Hydrogenophaga sp. SL48: one gene and its partner. The protein of the gene in region 1 interacts with the protein of each later gene in a pairwise test. Links are inferred from orthologs where the notes say so. Each region holds a gene or a part of one and is shown in the gene's direction. Other genes may lie near its edges.

Region 1 (7,223 bases):
CGGGGTGTAGCTTAGCCAGGTAGAGCGCTACGTTCGGGACGTAGAGGCCGGAGGTTCGAATCCTCTCACCCCGACCAATTGATCATCATTGACGACCGGCCCAGTTCCGCGCCGAGGTCCGTTCGACACTTCGATACAACGCTGGCCTTGCCAGAATGCGCAATTTGGGCACAGATTGCGTGAATTGTGTCTTCCAAGTCGTTGATTTACGATAGATTACGCGGTTATGGCATCTGTCGATACAGCCCCTCAAGATACACCAGCCATGGCCCTGCCAGGGCTCGGTCGTGCGCTCGTTTCAGCAGGGAAGCTAGGGCAAAAGGCGGCGGAGGAGCTCTACAGGAAGGCCCAGAGCGGGCGCACCAGCTTCATTGCAGAGTTGACCGGATCGGGGGCGGTCTCACCTTCAGACCTCGCCCACACGATGTCGACGGCGTTTGCCGCTCCGCTGCTGGATCTTGATGCCATTGATGTCCAGCGCCTTCCCAAGGGCTTGCTGGACGCAAAGATTTGTAGCGACTACCGCATTGTTGTGCTGAGCAAGCGCAACAACCGCTTGATGGTTGCAACAGCGGATCCCGCCGATCAACAGGCGGCTGAAAAAATCAAGTTCGCCACCCAGTTGGGCGTTGACTGGGTCATTGCCGAATACGACAAGCTGAGCAAGCTGGTGGAGAGCCAGTCGACGACCGCCAATGAAGCGATGGATAACATCGTTGGCGGCGATTTCGAGTTCGATGACATCCCCATTGATGCACAGGATGCTCCTGAAAAGAATGCGGTGTCGGAGGTTGATGACGCACCAGTCGTCAAGTTTCTTCACAAGATGCTGCTGGATGCGTTCAACATGCGCGCGTCCGACCTTCATTTTGAGCCCTACGAACACACCTACCGTGTGCGCTTTCGCGTGGACGGAGAGCTGAGGGAAATCGCGTCTCCGCCGATCGCGATCAAGGACAAGCTGGCCTCCCGCATCAAGGTGATTTCTCGTATGGACATCTCCGAAAAGCGGGTGCCACAGGATGGCCGCATGAAGCTCAAGGTGGGGCCTGAGCGTGTGATCGATTTTCGTGTCAGCACGCTGCCGACGCTGTTCGGCGAGAAGATCGTGATCCGTATCCTGGATCCGAGCAGCGCCAAGGTGGGCATTGATGCCCTGGGTTATGAGCCCGAAGAGAAAGAACGGTTGCTGAGCGCCATTTCGAGACCCTATGGCATGGTTCTGGTGACGGGACCCACCGGTTCCGGAAAAACCGTTTCACTCTACACCTGCCTGAACCTGCTGAACAAGCCGGGCATCAACATCTCCACGGCGGAAGACCCTTCGGAAATCAACCTGCCCGGGGTCAACCAGGTCAACGTCAATGAAAAGGCTGGGCTGACGTTTGCTGCCGCCCTCAAAGCTTTCTTGCGCCAGGATCCAGATGTGATCATGGTGGGTGAAATTCGTGACTTGGAAACCGCCGATATTTCCATCAAGGCCGCGCAGACCGGTCACATGGTGCTGTCGACACTTCACACCAATGACGCCCCCACCACGTTGACGCGAATGATGAACATGGGCATCCCCACGTTCAACATTGCTTCCAGTGTGATCCTCATCACCGCACAGCGACTGGCACGCCGACTGTGCCCGAACTGCAAAACGACGCTGGATGTGCCTCGAAAAGCCTTGCTGGACGCCGGTTTCAAGGCCGAAGAGCTGGATGGCAGCTGGACCCCCTATAAGCCTGTGGGATGTTCTGCTTGCAACAATGGCTACAAGGGCCGGGTCGGCATCTACCAGGTGATGCCGATCTCTGAGGAAATTCAAAGAATCATTCTTAAAGGCGGCAGCGCGCTTGACATCGCGCAACAGGCCACGCGGGAAGGTGTCCGGACCTTGCGTGAGTCGGGCCTTCTCAAGGTCAGGCAAGGCATGACTTCGCTGGAAGAAGTGCTGAGCGTCACCAACGAGTAAGCCCTATCCGGCCCAGAACCCGAGGATCACATGGCAACCGCAGCTAGCAAAACCACCAAGGACTTCGTTTTCGTATGGGAAGGCAAGGACCGCAACGGCAAACCGGTCCGGGGCGAGACGCGTGCCGTGGGTGAGAACCAGGTTTCTGCGGCGCTGCGCAGGCAAGGCATTGTCGCGACCAAGGTCAAAAAGCGTCGCATGAGTTCGGGCAAGCGCATCAAGCCCAAGGACATCGCCATTTTCACGAGGCAGCTCGCCACCATGATGAAGGCCGGTGTCCCGCTTCTGCAGGCATTCGATATCGTGGGACGCGGGAACCCCAATCCCAGCGTGTCCAAGCTGCTCAACGACATTCGGTCCGACGTGGAAACCGGCACCTCGCTGAGCGCTGCATTCAGGAAAAATCCGCTGTACTTCGACAGCCTCTATTGCAACCTGGTGGAAGCAGGGGAAGCCGCCGGTATCCTTGAAGAATTGCTGGACAGGCTCGCTGTCTACATGGAAAAAACCGAGGCGATCAAGTCAAAGATCAAGTCGGCGCTCATGTACCCGGTGGCTGTGATCATCGTGGCTTTTGTGGTCGTTGCGGTGATCATGATTTTCGTGATCCCGTCTTTCAAACAGGTGTTCACCTCGTTCGGCGCCGATCTGCCGGCACCCACGCTGTTTGTGATCGCAATGAGCGAGTTTTTCACCGAATACTGGTGGCTCATTTTTGGTGGCCTGGGTGGCGGCATCTACTTTTTCATGCAAGCCTGGAGGCGGAATGAAAAAGTCCAAATGTTCATGGACCGATTGATGTTGAGAATGCCGATTTTTGGTTCGCTCGTGGAAAAGTCGGTGATCGCCAGGTGGACACGCACCCTTTCCACCATGTTTGCCGCTGGTGTGCCATTGGTTGAGGCCCTGGATTCTGTGGGTGGGGCGTCGGGCAACTCGGTGTATGCGAAGGCCACCGAAAGAATTCAGCAAGAGGTCTCTACCGGCACCAGCCTCACCAATGCCATGAGCAACGTCAATCTGTTTCCCTCCATGGTGCTGCAGATGTGCGCGATCGGTGAAGAGTCGGGCTCGATCGATCACATGCTCGGCAAGGCGGCCGATTTTTACGAAGCCGAAGTCGATGACATGGTGGCCGGTCTCTCCAGCCTGATGGAGCCCATCATCATCGTGATTCTGGGCACCATCATCGGTGGGATTGTGGTTTCGATGTATCTGCCCATCTTCAAGCTGGGCCAGGTGGTTTGATCAGCGCTGCGAGCCTGCTCGACGCGTCGGTTCTCGGCGTGTTGGGGCTGTTGATTGGAAGCTTCCTGAACGTGGTCATCCACCGTCTGCCCAAGATGATGGAGATGCGGTGGGCGGCCGAGTGTGCCGAGCTCCAGGGCACCGCACCGCTGGAGGAGGCGGGGAAAACTCCATTCAACTTGATGGTGCCAAGGTCTCGCTGCCCCCATTGCAGTCACCAGATTCGCTGGTTCGAGAACATCCCTGTGGCCAGCTACCTGGTGTTGGGCGGCAAATGCTCCCACTGCCGCGCGCCGATCAGCCCACGTTACCCCTTGATCGAGCTCGTCAATGGCGCCTTCTTCGCCTGGTGTGGCTGGACCTGGGGACTGGACGGGACGGCGCTGGCATGGTGCGGCTTTGCGGCCGCGATCCTGACCTTGGCTTGGATTGACTGGGACACGACGCTGCTGCCTGATGACATCACACTGCCATTGCTGTGGGCGGGTTTGTGTGCAGCTGCAACACGCATCACAGAGACACCCCTCCCTGATGCCCTGTGGGGTGCTGTCGCGGGATACCTGTCACTGTGGCTGGTGTATTGGGGCTTCAAGCTTGCCACGGGCAAGGAAGGCATGGGCTATGGCGACTTCAAACTGTTTGCGGCGCTGGGAGCTTGGTTTGGCTGGCAGGCGTTGATTCCCATCATTCTCATGGCATCGCTGATTGGTGCGGTCATCGGCATTGGCATGAAGGTGTTTGCCCAGCTCCGAGAGGGCGGGTACCTGCCCTTCGGTCCCTTTCTGGCGTTGGCGGGGCTGACGTCCCTGTTGTTCGGTCCGCAATCCATCCTGGCCGTGATCGGTCTTTGACGGAGTGGTCCAGTGCTGCGCTTGGGACTCACCGGGGGTGTTGGCAGCGGGAAAAGCACCGTTGCTCGTGAGTTGCAGAGCCTGGGTGCCGCGCTGATCGACGCGGATGCCATCTCCCGCCAATGCACCTTGGCCAACGGCTCGGCCATGCCAGCCATCGCCCGCCAGTTTGGCCCCCACTTCGTGACACCTGCGGGCGCCATGGACCGCAACCGCATGCGCGAACACGTTTTTGCCCATCCCGAAGCTCGGCAAGCGCTGGAGGCGATCGTTCATCCGCTGGTCCAACAAGAGATCCGTCGGCAATCAGACTTGGCCCAATCACCGTGCCTGGTGTTCGACATACCCCTGTTGGTGGAGTCGCCACATTGGCGCCATCAACTGGACCGCATCCTGATCGTCGACTGCACTGAAGAAACGCAAATCCGACGTGTACAAGCGCGCAACGGCTGGGAAAGAGTCGCAGTTGAAGCGGTCATTCGCCAACAGAGCGCGCGTGAACACCGACTGGCGGCCGCAGATGGGGTGCTGTGGAACGACGGCGTGGACTTGCAGGTCCTTCGTCATGAGGTGCAGCGAATGGCCGCCCGGTTGGGGCTATGATGCCCCTCCAATGAACGACGCTTTTCTCCGCGAACCGCCGCCGCCGTGATCCTGTACGAATATCCCTTCAACGAACGCGTTCGGACCTATCTTCGGCTGGAGCAACTGTTTGCACGGCTCGCTGAACTGATGGCCCGATCGAGCCCACTCGACCATCACTTCGCCATCCAAACCATCTTTGAAGTCATGGATGTGGCCGCGCGTGCAGACATGAAGTCAGACGTTCTGAAAGACATCGACCGCCACCGCCTTCAACTCAACAGCTATCGAGGCAACCCTGCCATTTCGGAGCGTGTGCTCGATGAGGTCATCGGACAGCTGGATGCCTGCTTCGCTCAACTCAGCGGTCTGGCAGGCAAAACGGGCCAGTCGCTCACCGAGAACGACTGGTTGATGGCCATACGCAGTCGCATCGGCATCCCTGGCGGCACTTGTGAGTTCGATCTCCCCGCCTATTTCCATTGGCAGCATCGCCCTGTGCAACACCGCCAGGCCGATCTGCAGCGTTGGTCCCAGACATTGGTGCCCTTGGCTGAGGCCATCTCCCTGTTGATGAAGATGATGCGGGACTCAGGCTCTCCCCACAAGGTGATTGCGCCCGGCGGACAGTTTCAACAGAACCTGCCACAAGGCCGGACCTACCAGTTGCTGCGTCTGGCCATTGATCCTCTTCTGGGATTGATACCTGAAATCAGTGGCAATCGGCTGATGCTGTCGGTGCGACTGCTGCGCCAGGGCGACGACGAGCGGCTGCACCCGGCACCGGATGACGCAGCGTTCGAGCTGACGCTCTGCATTTGAACCCGAGGATGAACGCGCCGGACGTTCCCCCGAAACGTGTCCGCTGCCCCGCCTGCGGCGGTCAGAGCGTCTACGCGCCATCCAACCCCTATCGACCATTTTGCAGCGATCGCTGCAAAAACCTGGACCTCGGCGCATGGGCCAGCGAACGGTTTTCGCTGCCCGAGCACGAAATCAACAGCGATCCTGATTTCGAGAAGAGCTGATTTCGTCAGCCCCCATTTCATCGCTGAGCCACGCCAGCACAGGCACCGTGCCAGGCAACACCGGCTCACAACTCACAGGAAGCCGTTCCCAACCGTACCGCTGGCCTTCATGCATCTGCAACGCACCTTCCCAGGTGAAAACCTTGCAGAAGTGCAACCGCACCAGCGCGTGAGGGTAGTCCACCATGGAGGTCTTCCAAAGGTGGGGCTGTCCGATCGTGACGCCAATTTCCTCTTGCAACTCGCGCCGCAGCGCCTGCTCGATCGTTTCGCCAGCTTCCAGCTTGCCTCCAGGAAACTCCCAGTAACCCGCGTAGGCTTTGCCTTCAGGGCGCGATGTGAGCAGAAAACGTCCATCAGGGGCAATGAGCACGCCCACCGCCACCTCGGTCACGGGGCGTTGGCCGCCCTCCGGCTCTGCGCCGCCGCCGTCCACCACCAGTGTTTCGCGCTCAGGTGCCCGTGCCATGGGAGCCAGCGTAATCACGTGCAAACTGGTAGGCCACACGACCGCTGCGCGAACCACGCTCCAGCGCCCACACAAGGGCCTGAGGACGCGCCGCATCGATGTCGGCGGCAGGGACGCCGAATGACGACAGCCATTGCCGCACGATGGCGAGGTACTCGTCCTGGCTGAACGGATAGAAGCTGACCCACAGGCCGAACCGTTCGGACAACGAGATTTTTTCTTCTACCACCTCGCCCGGGTGCACTTCACCGTCGGGTGTGTGCGTGTAGCTGAGGTTTTCCTTCATGTACTCGGGCAGCAGATGACGGCGGTTGCTGGTCGCATAGATCAGCACGTTGTCCCCGGCGGCGGACACCGAACCATCCAGCACGGATTTCAGCGCCTTGTAGCCCGCCTCGCCGTCCTCAAAACTGAGGTCATCGCAAAACACGATGAAGCGCTCGGGCCGATCGGCCACCACATCGACAATATCGGGCAAATCAACCAGATCGCCCTTGTCTACCTCGATCAGTCGCAACCCTTGAGACGCGTACTCGTGCAAGCAAGCCTTGACCAGCGACGATTTTCCGGTACCCCGTGCACCGGTAAGCAAGACGTTGTTGGCGGGCAGGCCCTTCACAAACTGCAGCGTGTTGCGCTGGATCTTGTCTTTCTGCCCGTCAATCTCCTGGAGGTCGGCCAAGTTGATCTCCGCCACGTGCCGGACCGGCTCCAGAGCGCCATGCCCGCTGCTGCGTTTGCGATAGCGAAAGGCGATTGATGCAGACCAGTCAGGCGCACCCAGCGGCTGGGGCAGCACCGACTCGATGCGTTCAATCAGGTGTTCGGCCCGCTGAATGAGCCGTTCGACATGTTCGTTCATCTGCAGCATCCTCGAAGGCCAGCCAGCCTGGGCTCAGGACCGGTAGTCGGCGTTGATGGTCACGTAGTCGTGGCTGAAGTCGCAGGTCCAGACCGTCTCGGTGATGTCGCCCCGTCCAAGCCCGATGCGCACCAGGATCTCCGCCGCCTTCATCACGCGCTGGCCATCTTCTTCGCGATAGTCGGGGTGGCGCCCCCCTTTTCGGACCACATGCACATCGCCC
Region 2 (9,079 bases), 3.4 Mb from region 1 along the record:
ATGTCGGCGCGCGCGGCCGGCCTGTCGTACGAAGACCTGTGCTTCACGCTGCTCGCCAGCGCCTCGCTGGACAACCCGGCCCGACCCGGCTGAGACCCACCCCATGGACCGCGCCGATCTGCCCCTTGACATCAAGCTCATGACCCTGGCCACCCGTGGCCTGGTGATGGTGTTTGCCGTCCTGTGCCTGGGGGTGGTCGGCACCTGGATCGCCCGCCATCCGGTCTGGAACCTGCGCGCCATCACCGTGCAGGGCGAGGTGTCTCACCAGAACGCGGTGGGGCTGCGCGCCCAGCTCGCCGCCCAGATGCGCAAGCAGCTGAGCGCCAGCTTCCTCACCGTCGACCTGCAGCTGGTGCGGGCCCTGTTCCAGACCGTGCCCTGGGTGCGCGAGGCGCGGGTGCAGCGCGAGTTTCCGAACCGCCTGCGGGTCACGCTGGAAGAGCACCAGGCGGTGGCGTGGTGGGGCCAGGCCGGGTCGGGCCAACTGGTCAGCCGCCTGGGCGAGGTGTTCGAGGCGAGCCCCGACGATGGCGACGGCCTGCCCGAGCTGGCCGGTCCGGTGGAGCAGGCGCCACAGGTGTGGGCGCTGTACCAGACGCTGTCGGCCGAACTGGGCCGGCTGGAGATGGGCCTGGTGCGGCTGGAGCTCAACGAGCGCGGCAACTGGCGCGCCGAGCTCGACAACGGCGCCCGCATCGAGCTGGGCCGCGGCACGCCCGAAGACCTGCTGGAGCGCACCCGCCGCTTCACCGCCACCCTGGGCCAGCTGACCCAGCGCTACCCCGGTGCGCTGCAGACCGTGGACCTGCGTTACCCCAATGGCTACGCGCTGCGTGTGCAGGGCGTGACCACGGTGACCGAAGACGACCCCAAGAAACCAACACCAACCCGCTGAACAGAAAACGATCATGGCCAAGGAATACAAGGATTTGGTGGTGGGACTGGACATTGGCACCGCCAAGATCATGGTGGTGGTGGCCGAGGTCCAGACCACGGGCGAGCTCAAGCTCGCCGGTCTGGGTGTGTCCGCCAGCCACGGCCTCAAGCGCGGCGTGGTCGTCAACATCGACGCCACCGTGCAGAGCATCCAGCAGGCGCTGAAAGAGGCCGAGCTGATGGCCGACTGCCGCATCGCCCGCGTCTACACCGGCATCACCGGCAGCCACATCCGCGGCATCAACAGCAGCGGCATGGTGGCGATCAAGGACCGCGAGGTGACCCAGGCCGACGTGGCGCGCGTGATCGAGACCGCCAAGGCCATCAACATCTCCACCGACCAGCGCCTGCTGCTGGTCGAGCCGCAGGAGTTCGTGATCGACGGCCAGGAGGTGAAAGAGCCCATCGGCATGAGCGGCATCCGGCTCGAAGCCAAGGTGCACATCGTCACTGGCGCGCAGAGCGCGGCCGAAAACATCATCAAGTGCGTGCGCCGCTGCGGCCTGGAGGTGGACCAGCTCATGCTCAACCCGCTGGCCTCCAGCCAGGCGGTGCTGACCGACGACGAAAAGGAACTGGGCGTGGCGCTGGTGGACATCGGCGCGGGCACCACCGACGTGGCGATCTTCGCCGGCGGCGCGATCCGCCACACGGCGGTGATCCCGATCGCGGGCGACCTGATCACCAGCGACATCGCCATGGCGCTGCGCACGCCCACCAAGGACGCCGAAGACATCAAGGTCGAACACGGCTGCGCCAAGCAGTTGCTGGCCGACCCGGACCAGCAGGTGGAAGTGCCCGGCCTGGGCGACCGCGGCCCGCGCATGCTCAGCCGCCAGGCGCTGGCGGGCGTGATCGAGCCCCGGGTGGAAGAGATCTTTGCGCTGGTGCAGCAGGTGATCCGCGACTCGGGTTTCGAAGAGGTGCTGTCGTCGGGCATCGTGCTCACGGGCGGCAGCGCGGTCATGCCGGGCATGGTCGAGCTGGGCGAGGACATCTTCCTCAAGCCCGTTCGCCGGGGCATGCCGCACTACGCCTCGGCGCTGTCCGACATGGTGGCCCAGCCGCGCGCGGCGACGGTCATGGGCCTGCTGGAAGAGGCACGGATCGCCCGGGTGCGCGGGCACAAGGTGGCGCAGAAGGCGGGCTCCATGCAGAGCGCGCTGGACCGCATGAAAAACTGGTTTGTGGGGACATTCTGATGAATCGACTGATCACCCCTGCGCCGCGCCTGCAGCGCGTCACCCCCTCAAGGGGGCGGCACTGGTCGCCTGGCAAAGCCAGTTCGACGGTGCCCTGGTCGTTGCGCCCCCTCACCCGACCGAAATGTCGATCCCGATGCACCGATTGCACCGGACCGCCTGGCTGAGGCGCCTCACAGCACAACGAACCGAATCCGATTTTTGAATTGAAACAACGCCCGGCACCCAGCGGTCAAGGGCACACCCAGGAGAGCAACATGAGCATCGAAATGATTGAAGTCGAGGAATTCAACGCAGGCACGCAGATCAAGGTGATCGGCGTGGGTGGTGGTGGTGGCAACGCGGTGGACCACATGATTTCCCGCCACGTGCAGGGCGTGGAGTTCATCTGCGCCAACACCGATGCGCAGGCGCTCACCCGCAGCGCTGCCGGCCGCACCATCCAGCTCGGTGCGAGCGGCCTGGGCGCGGGCAGCAAGCCCGAGAAGGGCCGCGAGGCCGCCGAACTCGCGATCGACGAAATCCGCACCGCCATCGACGGCGCGCACATGCTCTTCATCACCGCCGGCATGGGCGGCGGCACCGGCACCGGCGCCGCCCCCGTGATCGCCCGCGTGGCCAAGGAAATGGGCATCCTGACCGTGGGCGTGGTCACCAAACCCTTCGACTTCGAAGGCGGCAAGCGCATGCAGAACGCCGATGCGGGCCTGGCCGAACTCGAAGCCAATGTGGACTCGCTGATCGTGGTGCTCAACGACAAGTTGCTTGAAGTGCTGGGCGACGACGTGACACAGGACGATGCCTTCGCCCATGCCAACGACGTGTTGAAAAACGCGGTGGGCGGCATTGCCGAGATCATCAACGAGTACGGCAACGTGAACGTCGACTTCGAAGACGTGCGCACCGTGATGGGCGAACCCGGCAAGGCCATGATGGGCACCGCCGTGGCCGCCGGCCCCGACCGCGCACGCATTGCCGCCGAGCAGGCCGTGGCCTGCCCGTTGCTGGAAGGCATCGACCTCTCGGGCGCCAAGGGTGTGCTGGTGCTGGTCACCGCCGCCAAGGGTTCGCTCAAGCTGTCGGAATCCAAGCTGGCCATGAACACGATCCGCGCCTACGCTTCGCCGGACGCGCACGTGATCTACGGCGCAGCCTACGACGACGAGCTGGGCGACGAGATGCGCGTCACCGTGGTCGCCACCGGCCTGAGCCGCCAGGGCGTCCGCCGCACCGCGCCCCCGCTGCAGGTGCTGCGCACCGGCACCGACAACACGCCGTTCAACGTGCCGACGATGAACACACCCGTGGGCACGTCAGGCGCCAGCCAGCCCGACTACCACTCCATGGCCGTGCCCAGCGTGTGGCGCACCAACCGCACCCAGGCGGCGGCCAAGGTGGACGCGCTGGCGTCGGGCGGCATGGACGACTTCGAGATCCCGGCTTTCCTGCGCAAGCAGGCAGATTGAGCAGGTGCCCCCCCCGCGCCGCCTGCGGCGTCACCCCCCAGTGGGCAACACCTGCGGCCCGGCGAAGCCGGTTCTGCGGTGTTCCCGAAGGGGCACTGCTGGCGAAGCGTTTGGGGGCAATCGCCGGGATAGTTTTTCTGGTCAGCGCGTTTTCGCCCGCGAAACTTAAAATCACCGGATGCTTGCTCAACGCACCCTGAAATCTCTCACCAAAGCCGTTGGCGTCGGTCTGCACAGCGGTCAGCGCGTGGAGCTGACGCTGCGGCCGGCCGCGCCCGACACCGGCATCGTGTTCCGCCGCGTCGATCTGCCCGAGCCGGTGGAGATTCCGGTGAACGCCGACGCCGTGTCCGACACGCGCATGGCATCGACCATCTCCAACGGTGGCGTGAAGGTGCAGACCATCGAGCACATCATGAGTGCCGCCGCCGGGCTGGGGCTGGACAACCTGTACGTGGACATCACGGCCGAAGAGGTTCCGATCCTGGATGGCTCCTCGGCCTCGTTCGTTTACCTGCTTCAGAGCGCCGGCATCGCCATGCAGAAGGCGCCCAAGCGCTTCATCCGGCTCAAACGGCCGGTGGAGGTGCGCGAGGGTGAGGGCCGCACGCTCAAATGGGCGCGGCTGGACCCGTTCCATGGCTACAAGCTGGCCTTCGAGATCGAGTTCGACCACCCGGCGGTGAATTCCAGCGGCCAGCGCGTGGAGTTCGACATGGGCAGCGGACGTTATGCGCGCGAGATCGCCCGGGCCCGCACCTTCGGTTTCACCCGCGATGTCGAGATGATGCGGTCCCACGGGCTGGCGCTCGGCGGGGGGCTGGACAACGCCATCGTGATGGACGATGTGAAGGTGCTCAACGCCGACGGCCTGCGGTACCAGGACGAGTTCGTCAAGCACAAGATCCTGGACGCCATCGGTGACCTCTACATCATCGGCAAGCCGCTGCTGGCCGCCTACAGCGCCTTCCGCAGCGGCCATGCGATGAACAACCTCCTGTTGCGCGCTTTGCTGGCGCTGCCCGAGGCTTACGAGGTGGTGAGCTTCGAACACGAGCGCGAGGCCCCCAGTGGTTTCGCGCAGCTGGCACCGGCCTGGTGAGCGCACCCACGCCGGTCACCCACCATGCTGCTGCTGCGCTTCGCGCTGGTCCTGCTGCTGATCGTCTCGGGCGTGTGCTTCGCGGCCTACGCCGTGACCCGAAACCCGCGCTACCTGCATTGGGGCTGGGTGGTTCTCAAGGTGGCGCTGTTTGCTGCGCTGGGGTTCTTCGGCATCCTCGTGCTTGAGCGCCTGCTCTGAAGCACTGAACGGCCCCAAGACCATCCGGCGGGGAACGCGCGCAGCTGATCGGTCAGGCGCGAGGCAGTTCGACGTGGAATTCGGTGCGCACACCTTCTTCGCTGTCGAAACCGATCTCGCCGCCGTGCTCCTTGACGATGGTGCGGCAGATGTTCAGGCCCAGTCCGGTGCCGCCCTTCTGCCGGCGATCCAAGCCGTCGGCCTGGGCGAAACGCTCGAACACCTGGTCCCGGAACTTGGCGGGCACGCCCGGCCCGCGGTCGATCACCCCCAGGCGCACCCGCTGGGCGTTGGCGCTCAACATCACCTGAACCAGCCCCCCAGGGGGTGAGAACTTCGCCGCGTTGGACAGCAGGTTGCTCACGACCTGCACGATGCGGTCGCCATCGGCCATCACCTCACCGTCGTCGATCACGTCGAACTGGAAGCGCACGCCGAAGCTGTCGGCAAAGGACTGCGTGTCCCGGATGGCGGTCTCGACCAGCGGCCGCAGGGGCTGGCGCTTCATGTCGTAGGTGAATTGCTGCGAGTCCATCTTCTCCACGTCGATCACGTCGTTGATCAGGCGGATCAGGCGTTCACAGTTCTGGAGGGAAATCTTCATGAGCTCCTGCACGTCGGCCGACAACTCCCCGACCCTCCCCGATCCGAGCATGCTCAGCGTGACGTAGATCGAGGTCAGCGGCGTGCGAAGTTCGTGCGAGACGGTGGAGATGAACTCGCTCTTGAGGCGCTGCATTTCCTTGCGCTCAGAGATGTTGTGCACGAAAGCGCTGAACAGCTGCACGCCACCGGTGTCGATCAGGCCGATCTTCATTTCCGCGGGGATCTCACGGCCCCGGCGGTCCCTCACGGTGCGCTCAAGCAGCTTGCCCTCGAAGGGCGCCTGCCCGGTGCTCAGGTAGTGCGCCAAGGCCTGGACGAAGGCGGTCTGGTGGCGCTCGGGGATGATGAGGTGGGCCAATGACTTGCCCAGCACGTCATCGCGCTTCCAGCCAAACAGCTGCTCGGCCTGTGTGTTCCATTCGGTGATGCGGCCATGGAAGTCCATGCCGATGAACGGGTCCTGCGCGGTCTCGATCACCATCTGCATGCGCTCTTCACTGGCGATGGACCGTTCCAGGGCGTCCTGCATCTCGGCAGTGCGCTCATGCACCCGGCGCTCCAGCGACACGTTGAGCTGGCGCACCTCGGACTCGTTGTCCTGCAGCTTCTTCACCAGCGAGTTGAAGGCCTTGCCCAGAATCGACACCTCGGCGTAGGCATTGGCCGACGGCGCCTTCACCGCATAGCCGGCTTCGATGCCGCGGGCGACATCGGTGAGGTCCAGCAAGGGGCGGGTGATCAGGCGGGCGACCCCCCAGCCCAGCAGCGAAAACAGCACGGCCGCCAGCAAGCCGCCGACCAGCACCCGCAGATGCAGCTGGTTGACCGGTGCGTAGGCCTCGCTGAGGTCCTGGCGGACCAGCACACGCCAGCCCAGACCGGGGTAGGCATTGACGCCGCGGTCGCCGCTGTACCCGACCAGGTAGTCCTTGCCGTCGGGCCAGGTTTCGCGCACGTAGCCGTTGTCTCCGCGTCCAGCGGCATCCAGGCTGGGCAGTCTGAGCATGCTGCCCTGCACATCGGGCGGTCCGAGCAACACCATGCCCGCCGATGAAACGATCAGCGGATCGACGGTGCGGCTGCGCCCGACGGAGACGAAGATCGCCTGTTTGATGTCGCGGGCCCATTGCCATGACAGGTGCACGCCCAGCACGCCCCTGAACTGGCCCTGTGCGCTGCGCAGGGGAAAAGCGATATCGACCAAGCGCAGCGGTTCGACATCCGCGCTGCCCAACAGCTGGCCCAGCAGCTGGGCCTCATGCACGTCGCCCATGGGCTTGTCCCGCAGGGCATTGCCAAACCACGGCCGCGCCGAGACATCGACGCCCTCCAGCATGTTGCGCGTCGCCACCAGCACCTTGCCGGCGGGATCGGTCACGCCGATCCAGGCGTAGGTGGGATAGCTCTGCTGCAAGCGGTCGATTTCGGTTCGAACCTCAACCAGGTCGGGTGCGTCGCCGAGCCGGAGGGCCATGAGTTGCACCTCTCGGTAGCGTTCGAACATGGCGTGGTCCAGGCGGCTGACGGTCTGGTTGGCGAGCTCCGCGAGGTTGGACCCGATGTTCGCGCGCACCTGCGTGCTGGCCGTGCGGTCGCTCAGCAGCGTCAGCAGCAGGGTGAGCAGCACCGACAGGAGGGTGAATGCCAGCGCGAGCCAGGCACTGAGGCTGAGGGTGCGGCGTGGCGCCAGCTTCATGTTCAGTAGCTCCGCCCGCCCTTGTAGGCCGCGTGCGTCCGCGCCTGCAGTGGCGACACCTTGTTGATCGCCGCCACCGAGCGCGCCACCTGCGCGTGGGTGATGCACAGACCCAGCGCGTCGGCCGCGTCCTTGCCCGGCAGGCCGGGCAGCTTCAGCAGCCGCTTCACCATCTCCTGCATCTGTGCCTTGTCGGCGCGTCCGTAACCAACCACCGCTTTTTTCAGCTGGAGTGCGGTGTACTCCGCCACCGTCAGGCCGTTGGCCACCAGCGCGGTCAAACAGCAGCCACGCGCCTGGCCCAGCAGCAAGGTGGCCTGGGGGTTGACGTTGACGAACACGATCTCGCAGGCCGAGACCTCGGGCTGGTAACGCTTCACCACCTCGCTGATGCCGTCGAACAGGATCTTCAGCCGCTCGGGCAGCAACGCGCCGTCCTTGGGGCTGGTCTGTACCGTGCCGCTGGCCACGTAGTGCAGGTCGGCGCCTTCGGCATCCACCACGCCAAAGCCGGTGCACTGCAGACCGGGGTCGATACCGAGGATGCGCATGGTGTGCCTCAGAGGTTGAAGTTCCAGCGCACCGAGTGGAAGAACACCGGGGCGGCAAAACACAGGGCGTCCACCCGGTCCAGCAGGCCGCTGGCGCCGGTGACCGAGCGGCCCGCCGAGCCCCAGTGGGTGATGCCACGGTCGCGCTTGATGGCTTTCATCACCAGGTGGCCGAACGAGCCGGCGGCGCAGGCGATCAAGGCCATGGCCAGCGCGGGCAGGGGCTTGAACGGGGTGAGGCCCGCCAGGGCCGCGCCGAGCAGGCCGCCCGCCAGCAGACCGGCGGCCCAGCTGCGCCACTGAAAACTCTGGCTGATGGCGGGCGCCACCGGCCGGTTCAGGCGCCACGCCACGACATGCTGCACCAGCATGCAGGTCTGCACCACCAGCACGAGGAAAAACACCAGGAAGGCGGTTTTGCCGGCAAACCGCGGGAAGTTGAGCAGCAGCAGGGCCGGCACATGGCTCATGCCGTAGACGCAGACCATGATGCCCCACTGCAGCTTGGCGTTGCGCTCCAGAAACCGCTGCGGGTCGTTCCCCAGCGCGCTCACCACCGGAATGGCCAGGAACACATAGACCGGGATGAACACGGTGAACAGGTTGAACTCGCGGTTCCAGACCAGGGCGTACTGCAGCGGCAGCACGATGAAGAAGGCCAGCACCAGGCTGCGGTGGTCGCCGCGCCGTGTGGGCGAGAGGCTGATGAACTCGCGCAGGATGAAGAACGACACGAAGCCGAACAGCACGATGGCCACGCCGTCTCCGGCCGCCCAGCCCACCCAGAACACCAGCGCCATGAGCCATGAATTCCGCAGCAGGGCCTGGTAGTCCTGCAGCCGCTGGTGGAGGTCGGGCACCGGATCGAGCTTCTTGCGCTCGCGCAACGAGAGCAGCAAGGCGACACCGCTGGCCAGCACCAGCAGGCCGAACAGGACCACGAACACCAGGCTGACCTGTTGGTCCGCGGTGAGGCTGCGCAGGAAGGAGGTCATGCCGCATTGGCCCGGAGGGGGTGCATGGGGTTCAGACGTCTCTCAGGGCCATCACGGCCTCGCGCGCGCGGCGCAGGAAATCGGCGCGGGCTTCGTCCGCTCCCAGCGCCACAGGTTCGCCGAAGGTGACCGAGCACAGCACCGGCACCGGAATCACTTCGCCCTTGGGCATCACGCGCTGCACATTGTGGATCCAGGCGGGCACCAGCACCACGCGGGGGAAACGGTGGGCCAGGTTGTACAGGCCGGATTTGAACGGCTGCGGATCTTCCTCGTGGCCGCGCGTGCCCTCCGGGAACAGGATCAGCGAATCGCCGCTGT

What was found.
Region 2: the proteins of zapD (region 1) and ftsZ interact in binary tests that used the Escherichia coli proteins (3 or more experiments, as listed by UniProt). The link is inferred for Hydrogenophaga sp. SL48 from one-to-one orthologs.

The regions. Positions count from the first base shown.
Region 1 is NZ_CP063400.1:347,348-354,570, reverse strand. What follows is about bases 3,799-6,585. They hold zapD (cell division protein ZapD), read left to right. Parts: upstream 3,799-4,707; coding sequence 4,708-5,463; downstream 5,464-6,585. Other genes in these bases: IM738_RS01625 (ATP-binding protein), read right to left, coding at 6,122-6,585; IM738_RS01630 (NUDIX domain-containing protein), read right to left, coding at 5,638-6,138; IM738_RS01635 (DNA gyrase inhibitor YacG), read left to right, coding at 5,472-5,669; coaE (dephospho-CoA kinase), read left to right, coding at 4,072-4,662; IM738_RS01650 (prepilin peptidase), read left to right, coding at 3,799-4,059. Also shown: type IV-A pilus assembly ATPase PilB, read left to right, coding at 227-1,960; IM738_RS01655 (type II secretion system F family protein), read left to right, coding at 1,991-3,208; more of IM738_RS01650, read left to right, coding at 3,208-3,798; more of IM738_RS01625, read right to left, coding at 6,586-7,000; bifunctional glutamate N-acetyltransferase/amino-acid acetyltransferase ArgJ, read right to left, coding at 7,034-7,223. UniProt on the Escherichia coli protein: Cell division factor that enhances FtsZ-ring assembly. Directly interacts with FtsZ and promotes bundling of FtsZ protofilaments, with a reduction in FtsZ GTPase activity.
Region 2 is NZ_CP063400.1:3,764,038-3,773,116, reverse strand. Bases 1,586-4,502 are described here. They hold ftsZ (cell division protein FtsZ), read left to right. Parts: upstream 1,586-2,398; coding sequence 2,399-3,607; downstream 3,608-4,502. Other genes in these bases: lpxC (UDP-3-O-acyl-N-acetylglucosamine deacetylase), read left to right, coding at 3,786-4,502; ftsA (cell division protein FtsA), read left to right, coding at 1,586-2,141. Outside these bases: IM738_RS17870 (D-alanine--D-alanine ligase), read left to right, coding at 1-93; IM738_RS17865 (cell division protein FtsQ/DivIB), read left to right, coding at 104-898; more of ftsA, read left to right, coding at 912-1,585; more of lpxC, read left to right, coding at 4,503-4,709; IM738_RS17845 (hypothetical protein), read left to right, coding at 4,734-4,910; IM738_RS17840 (sensor histidine kinase), read right to left, coding at 4,963-7,212; crossover junction endodeoxyribonuclease RuvC, read right to left, coding at 7,215-7,763; IM738_RS17830 (phosphatidate cytidylyltransferase), read right to left, coding at 7,772-8,758; IM738_RS17825 (lysophospholipid acyltransferase family protein), read right to left, coding at 8,790-9,079. UniProt on the Escherichia coli protein: Essential cell division protein that forms a contractile ring structure (Z ring) at the future cell division site. The regulation of the ring assembly controls the timing and the location of cell division.